One region of the Nonomuraea sp. NPDC050556 genome, then DNA from elsewhere that is predicted to be linked to it. Evidence: riboswitches for the same ligand, from Rfam matches in the RefSeq annotation. Region 1 holds a riboswitch; each other region holds the start of a gene.
The links. Region 1 has a riboswitch for cyclic di-AMP ahead of ACIBG8_RS38980 (hypothetical protein). Riboswitches for the same ligand answer to the same signal wherever they lie in the genome.
Positions count from the first base shown of each region.

Region 2: linked by a shared signal. The riboswitch ahead of ACIBG8_RS43775 (C40 family peptidase) and the one ahead of ACIBG8_RS38980 (hypothetical protein) in region 1 are both predicted to bind cyclic di-AMP.
Region 3: linked by a shared signal. The riboswitch ahead of ACIBG8_RS37125 (coiled-coil domain-containing protein) and the one ahead of ACIBG8_RS38980 (hypothetical protein) in region 1 are both predicted to bind cyclic di-AMP.

Region 1 is NZ_JBITGU010000004.1:397,068-399,322, reverse strand. It holds gene ACIBG8_RS38990 (MDR family MFS transporter) at 1-119, shown strand, start outside; gene ACIBG8_RS38985 (DUF5302 domain-containing protein) at 191-403, shown strand; cyclic di-AMP (ydaO/yuaA leader) riboswitch at 1,059-1,197, shown strand; gene ACIBG8_RS38980 (hypothetical protein) at 1,367-2,167, shown strand.
Region 2 is NZ_JBITGU010000005.1:327,976-330,230, reverse strand. It holds gene ACIBG8_RS43780 (LuxR C-terminal-related transcriptional regulator) at 57-269, shown strand; gene ACIBG8_RS43775 (C40 family peptidase) at 271-1,311, opposite strand; cyclic di-AMP (ydaO/yuaA leader) riboswitch at 1,317-1,455, opposite strand; gene ACIBG8_RS43770 (amino-acid N-acetyltransferase) at 1,733-2,255, shown strand, end outside.
Region 3 is NZ_JBITGU010000004.1:23,653-25,907, reverse strand. It holds gene ACIBG8_RS37125 (coiled-coil domain-containing protein) at 86-1,036, opposite strand; cyclic di-AMP (ydaO/yuaA leader) riboswitch at 1,040-1,179, opposite strand; gene galT (galactose-1-phosphate uridylyltransferase) at 1,245-2,255, opposite strand, start outside.

The DNA.
Region 1 (2,255 bases):
TCATCCCGTGGCTGGGCGTCGCCGGGGCTCTGATCGCGTTCCTGGCCCTCACCGGGCTGCCTGGGGGTCGGCTGACGCGGGCCGTACCGGTGGAGCAGAAGCTGGAAGCCCTGGTCTGAACGGGCCCGGTTTCGCGCTGTGTGGGCAGTCGTGCGAAGCTGTGGGTTGTCCCCAACACCAGGAGGTCCTCATGGCTGACACCCCGGCGGAGCCGGACAACACGCAAGACGCCGAAGTCTCAGAGGACGAGATGAAGCGCAAGTTCCGCGAGGCGCTGGAGCTGAAGAAGAACCAGCACGCCGAAGCGGCGGCCGGTGGCAGGGGCAAGGACCCCTCGAAGATCCACGGCACGCACGGTCCTGCTGGTGGCAAGCGCACCTTCCGCCGCAAGAGCGGCGGTTAATCCTCCAGGGGGTACGGCCCAGCCGTACCCCCTTCTTTGTCCCCACCTCCTCGCGACCCCCACCTCTTCGCGACCCTTGGCGCGACCCCCAGCGACGCCCGCGATCTCCCCGTGAGACCCGCGACCTCCCGTGAGTTCCCCCGCACCCCCGCGTCGCTCCACTCGCCCCTTTGGCGCGCCACCCGCGATCCCCGACCTCCCGGCCCCAGGTCTCCCAGGCCCCCAGCGCCCCCACCTTCTGCGACTCGGGCTCTCCTGCGGCCCCAGCGCCCCCACCTCCCGCTACTCGCGCCCTCTCGGGCCCCGCGCCCTCCATGCGGCTCCATGGCGCGGCTTTCCTCTCGTTGCCGACCTTCATCGGGCCTTTGACGATCTCCTTCTCCAGGGGTGTGCATTCCGCCAGGGGAAGGTAGATCCATTTCGGGCCCCCGCCCTGTGATTGGCGTGACATTCGCCCCGAGATCGACAAGCGGCGGGAAATGTGCGAAATCCGGGGCTGTGCAGGGCTTTCGTGGTTGATAGGCACTACTGATTCATGGGACACCAAGGTAGATCTTCTGGGGTTTTCATGGGTTTAGTTTTGCTTTTGTCCCGCTTTGTGCCTACAGTCCTAAGCGTTACCAGCCGGTGACCTGGCCCTTCACCAGGAAGAGGCAGCCGGCTGGCGCCGAATCCCGCGAACGCGGGAGCCGGGGACCCACGTCCCTTGGGGTGAATCCGACCTCCCCAGGTCGGTAGGGCATCTCCACGCCCGAACCCGTCAGCTAACCCGGTAGGCGCGATGGAGAGGACCACGAACTTATGCGTTTCCACGCCCCTTCCCCCTTTCGTGCCGTAACGGCCCCCGGGTACTGATCTTTTTCTCCCGCTCTTTCGCGTAGCGACCGTCTGGCCCTTCTGCCCGGCTACGCGCCTTCTTGAGCGCGACTTTCCCCGTCCCCGCACAAAGGACCTTTCTTCTTCATGACTCCCCGCTTCGCCATGCGCACGTTCACCATGCTCGCTGTCGCCGGCCTCATCGCCGGAGCAGGCGCAGCCGCCGCCCACGCCGACGTCGAGATGACCCCCGTCGCCCAGCAGAACGAGAAGCCCGTCCTGCTCAAGGGGTCCACCACCGCCTCGTACTACTGGGACGACTCCTCCGGCCGCGCCGGTGACACGGGCCTGCCCGCCAGCGGCAAGCCGATGCAGAAGGGGATGGCCGCCAGCCCGAGCTGGCCGCTGTTCACCGAGGGGTACGTGGTCTACAAGGGCAAGAAGGCGCCGTTCTTCGTCGGCGACCGGGGTCCTGGCAACCCGTCGAACAACGGGGTCATGCTCGACCTCGACGCCAAGACGTTCGCCTACCTGCTGGGTGGCACGTTCAACAGCGGCACGCTGGGTGTGGACGGTGTCGGTGGCGAGGGGCACGCGAAGGTGGAGTACGTCATCACCAAGTGGGGCAACGGGGTGGGCAAGAAGAACCACCCGGTGGCGTTCTCCACGGGTGCTTGGGCGCGTAAGGACAGCAACCCCGCCAAGCCGCCGGTCCTCGCCGCCAAGGCTCCGGTGAAGAAGGCCGAGCCTGCGAAGAAGGCGGCTCCGGTCGAGGCCGCTGCTCCTGCCGCTGCGCCTAAGCCGATCGACGTTCAGGCGATGGCCGTGAAGTCGGACGCCACGGAGTCGAACACCATCGGTGGTGTCGCCATCCTGGGTGGTCTCGCGCTGCTCGGCGGTGGGCTGTTCCTGGCTCGGGGGCGGATCTCCGCTCTCGTCAAGCGCTGATCCCACGCTCGTAGCCCGGTGCCCGCCGTACAGGGCGCCGGGCTCCGCCGTACCCCGACCCGCCGACGCGGCGCCTTGGGGTGCGCGC
Region 2 (2,255 bases), on a different contig from region 1:
GAGCAGCATTGCTCGGGCCGAGACGTCACCGGGTTCTGCTGGGGGGAGGGCTCCCGATGGATGCGCTCACCGAGACCGTTGAGCTGAGTCACAACGACCTGGCGTTGCTAGCCGAGTTGGCCAAGGGTGTCACGGTCGACCGCGTCGGGCGCCGCCTGGACATCAGCGGTCGCACGGTGCGCCGCCGCCTGCGCGGCATCTGCGACAGGATCGGCGTGGCCACCGCGATCGAGGCGGTGGCCTGGGCGGCACGAAAACAGCTGATCTGACTCAGTCGGCTATGCGGACGGCTCCGGCCCACGGGCGCCGGTCGATCGGCGCGATGCGCACGACGTCGCCGGTCTGCGGCGCGTGGACCATCATGCCGCCGCCGACGTATATGCCCACGTGGTGCAGGTCGCCGTAGAAGAAGACCAGGTCGCCGGGGCGCAGCTCCTCGCGCGAGACGCGGGTGCCCGCCGTCCACTGGTCGCCCGTGTAGTGCGGCAGGCTGATGCCGACCCGCTGGTAGGCGGCCATGACCAGGCCGGAGCAGTCGTAGGAGCCCGGACCTTCCGCGCCCCAGACGTACGGCTTGAGCTGCTGCGTGAGCGCCCAACGGGCGGCCTCGGCGGCCTTGCCCGAGCCGATGATCGGCAGGTTCACCCGCATGGCCCTGGTGCCAGGGCGGCCCGCCTCGCCGACGGCGCGCTTGAACAGGTTGCTCTCCACCTTGGTGACGAGCTTGCTGATCTTGTCGCGCTTGGTGTCGAGGTCGGCGACGAGCTTGCCGACCTCCTCGATGCGCTGGGCGGCGCTGGCCTTGGCCCGCTCGGCCGCGTCGATCATCTTGACGACCTGGCTGACCTGCTGGCCCTGCTGCTCGACGAGCGCGAAGTTGGTGGCCGCCCGGTCGAGGAAGTGGGCGGGGTCGCCGCTGTTGCTGAACGCCATGGCGCCGCCGAGGCCGCCGGAGATGTACTCGTCCTGGGCGAGCGCGATGGCCTTGCCGCGCTTGGCCTCCAGCTCCGCCTGGCTCCTGGCGAGGGTCGCCTTGGCCGCCTTGGCGGTCTTCTCGGCCGTCTTCAGCTTCTCGCGCTGGCCGTTGTACTCCTCGGTCAGCGTCTCGATCTGCGTGTGGAGCTCCTCGACCTGCTGGGAGAGCTCCTTGAGCGAAGGCTTGGGGTCGGCGACGGCCGATCCTGCGGGGAAGGCGATGGCGAGGGCCGCGAAGGCGGCTCCCACGACGGCGAGCCTGCGGGGGAAGGTCCGTTCCGGAGGGCGGGCGTGCTTGCCCGCCGGCTTCCCCCCACGGTCACGCGTGCGCTTCACCAACCAGCTCCTCTCGAGACCGCCTACCGGGTTAGCTGACGGGTTCGGGCCGGAGCAGCCCTACCGAGCCGCGTGGCTCGGATTCACCCCGAAGGGACCTGGGTCCCCGGCTCCCCGCGAGCGAGGATTAGGCGCGGTCGCCACGCGGGATCGCGTGGTGGACATCGACGCTGGACACTAGTGCACCGTCAGGTTCGTGCTCAACCAGAACTGCTAATTCTGTTGAGGTTTCACAACCGATGGATCACAGCCTGATCACGTGCTACGCCGTCCTGGCCTGATGCTACTGGGGTTTTAGGGTGATTTGAGGCTTTTGTGGTGTGTGGGAATAGGGCAATCCGCTCCGTGTCTATACGACTACACAAAGTCACTCCGATTGATTTAGGGGCTGGCCGTAATCGCATCGGTACGCTGAACTGCCATGGAGCAGGTCGCCGAGCGGGCAGTGCGTGAGACAGACGTGATCGTGCGGCGCGCCCGCACGCCCGATGTGCGCACTATCAGGCGCCTGGTCGACACCTATGCGGGCGCGGGGCCGCGGCTGCTGGAAAAGGCCACGGTCACGTTGTACGAGGACGTGCAGGAGTTCTGGGTGGCCGAGCGGGACGGGCGCGTCGTCGGCTGCGGGGCGCTGCACGTGCTGTGGGAGGACCTCGCGGAGATTCGCACCGTGGCGGTGGATCCGGAATGCCGGGGCCTGGGAATTGGTCACGAAATTGTCTCGGCTCTGGTGCGTACGGCCAGAGATCTGGGTCTTCGGCGCGTGTTCTGTCTCACCTTCGAGGTGGATTTCTTCGCCAGGCACGGCTTCGTCCAGATCAAGGGCACACCGGTGTCTCCCGAGGTCTACGCGGAACTCCTGGCCTCCTACGACGAGGGTGTGGCCGAGTTTCTCGACCTTGAGCACGTCAAGCCCAACACTCTGGGTAACACCAGGATGTTGT
Region 3 (2,255 bases), 370 kb from region 1:
CATACAAGAAGGGGGTATCCCTTACGCGTCGCCAGATCCCTGGCTCTGTCACGCCGTCCGGGAGGCCGGTTGCCCGCCGTACGGGTCAGTACATGGAGATGTGGACGTGGTCGTAGTGGTTGGCGGTGATGCCGCCGCGGTCGGACATGCCGCGCCACCCCGACCCCTGGTCGATGCGCTGCTTCCAGATCACGTACTTGACGCCCAGCTTGTCCTTGTTCTTCATCGCCCACGCCGCGATCTGGTCGCCCAGCGCGTTGTTGGCCGCCGACGGCATCGAGCCGCCCGAGCTCATCATGAAGTCGCAGGCCCGCCCCAGCGGATGCTCGCCGTGGTCGTCCACCCGGTAACACCCCACCTCGAACGGCAGGTTGAAGTCCTTCTTGATCAGATCCCGCACCTGACGCATGCGCGGCGTGATGTTGTCGTCCCCCGAAGGGAGCTCAGGCGCCCAGCTCCCGTCCGACCTGCGGCCCGTGCCGTACGGGACCAGGTCGTTCAGCTTCTTCTCGATGTCCTTGATGACATCCTCGGCGTCCTCGCGCTGCCCGGCGACCTCGTCGGTGTCGTCCTTGATCTGCTCGGTGAGCTCGGCCGCCTCGTCCACGGCCTGCTTCTTGGCCGCCCTGGCCGCCGTGACCCCGGCCAGGATGGCCTCCTGCTCGTTGTTGAGCTGGTCGAGTACGGCCCGGCCGCCGATGTTGGGCGACCACATCATGCTCGCCAGCCCCGGGTCGCCGCCCTGGTACGCCATCGCCGCCATCTGGCTGATCTTGGTCTGGGTGTCGGCCAGCGTCTTGTCCGCCGCTGCCAGCCGCTCCTTGGCCGACTGCTCCGCCTTCTTCGCCTTGGCGAGCGCGACCCGCTTGGCGTTGTAGGTCTCGATGAGCTTGTCGACCTTCGTGTTGAGCTTGCTCAGCTCGGCGCGAAGCTGCTTCTCGGTGGGTTTGGGGGCGGCGGCAGCCGTACCCGCTGGGCTGAGAGCCAGGGTGACCGCAGCGAGAACGCCGCAGGCCACGACGCGGGGGAACGTCACTAACTATCCTCTCCTCCTGCCGACCGGGTTAGCTGACGGGTTCGGGCTGGAGTGGCCCTACCACTGAGCAGTGGATTCACCCCGAGGGAGCGGTGGGTCCCCGGTTCCCGGGCTACACGCCCGGGATTAGGCGGCACGGCTGTGACAGCCGATGCTTGAGGGATATTAGTAGTAAAACGACGGTAATGCGACCTCAAGCCGGAATCAATTAGTGATCTACCTGTGATTTAAGCATGGCAGCAGCCTGCTCCGGCGGCACGTCGTTGACGAAAGCGCCCATCGCGGACTCTGAACCGGCCAGGTACTTGAGCTTCCCTGGCGCGCGCCGCACCGTGAACAGTTCGAGATGAAGATATGCGAGGTCACGGCCTTGTCTGACCGGCGCCTGGTGCCATGCGGAGACGTAGGGCATCTTCAGGTCGAACAGGCCGTCCAGCGCCCGCAGCACGCTCGTGTACAGAGGCGCGAACGCGGCGCGCTCGTCATCCGACAGCGCCGTCAGGTCGGGCACCTGCCGGTGCGGATACACGTGCACCTCGAACGGCCAGCGCGCGGCGAACGGGACGAACGCCGTCCACAACTCGTTCGACGCCACCACGCGCTCGCCCGAGGCGCGCTCGGCGGCCAGCCGGTCGGCGAAGACCGTCGGGTTGCTCGCGGCCGCGCGGAGGTGCTGCTGGGTGCGCGGCGTGATGTACGGGTAGGCGTAGATCTGGCCGTGCGGGTGCGGCAGCGTGATGCCGATCTCCTCGCCGCGGTTCTCGAAGCAGAAGACCTGCTCGACGCCGTCGATCGAGGACAGCTCCGCCGTACGGTCCGCCCAGGCCTCCATGACCAGGCCCACCTGGTCGTCGGTGAGCTGGGAGAACGACGAGTTGTGGTCCTCGGTGAAGCACACCACCTCGCAGCGGCCCACCCCCGGCTGGACGTCGTCCCGATAGGTGCCGAGGTGGGTGGAGAAGGAGGGGAAGCGGTTCTCGAACACGACCACGTCGTACGAGCTGGACGGGATCTCCGACAGCCGCTCGCCGTTCGACGGGCACAGCGGGCACTCGTCGGCCGGCGGCAGGAACGTGCGCGTCTGCCGGTGCCCGGCGATCGCCACCCACTCGTCGGTCAGCGCGTCATAACGCAGCTCGGACGCCACAGGCCGGCCCTCCAGCGGCCGCCTGTCCACCGCGCTCCTGTCCGCGTCGTCGCGCCGGTCGAAATAGATCAG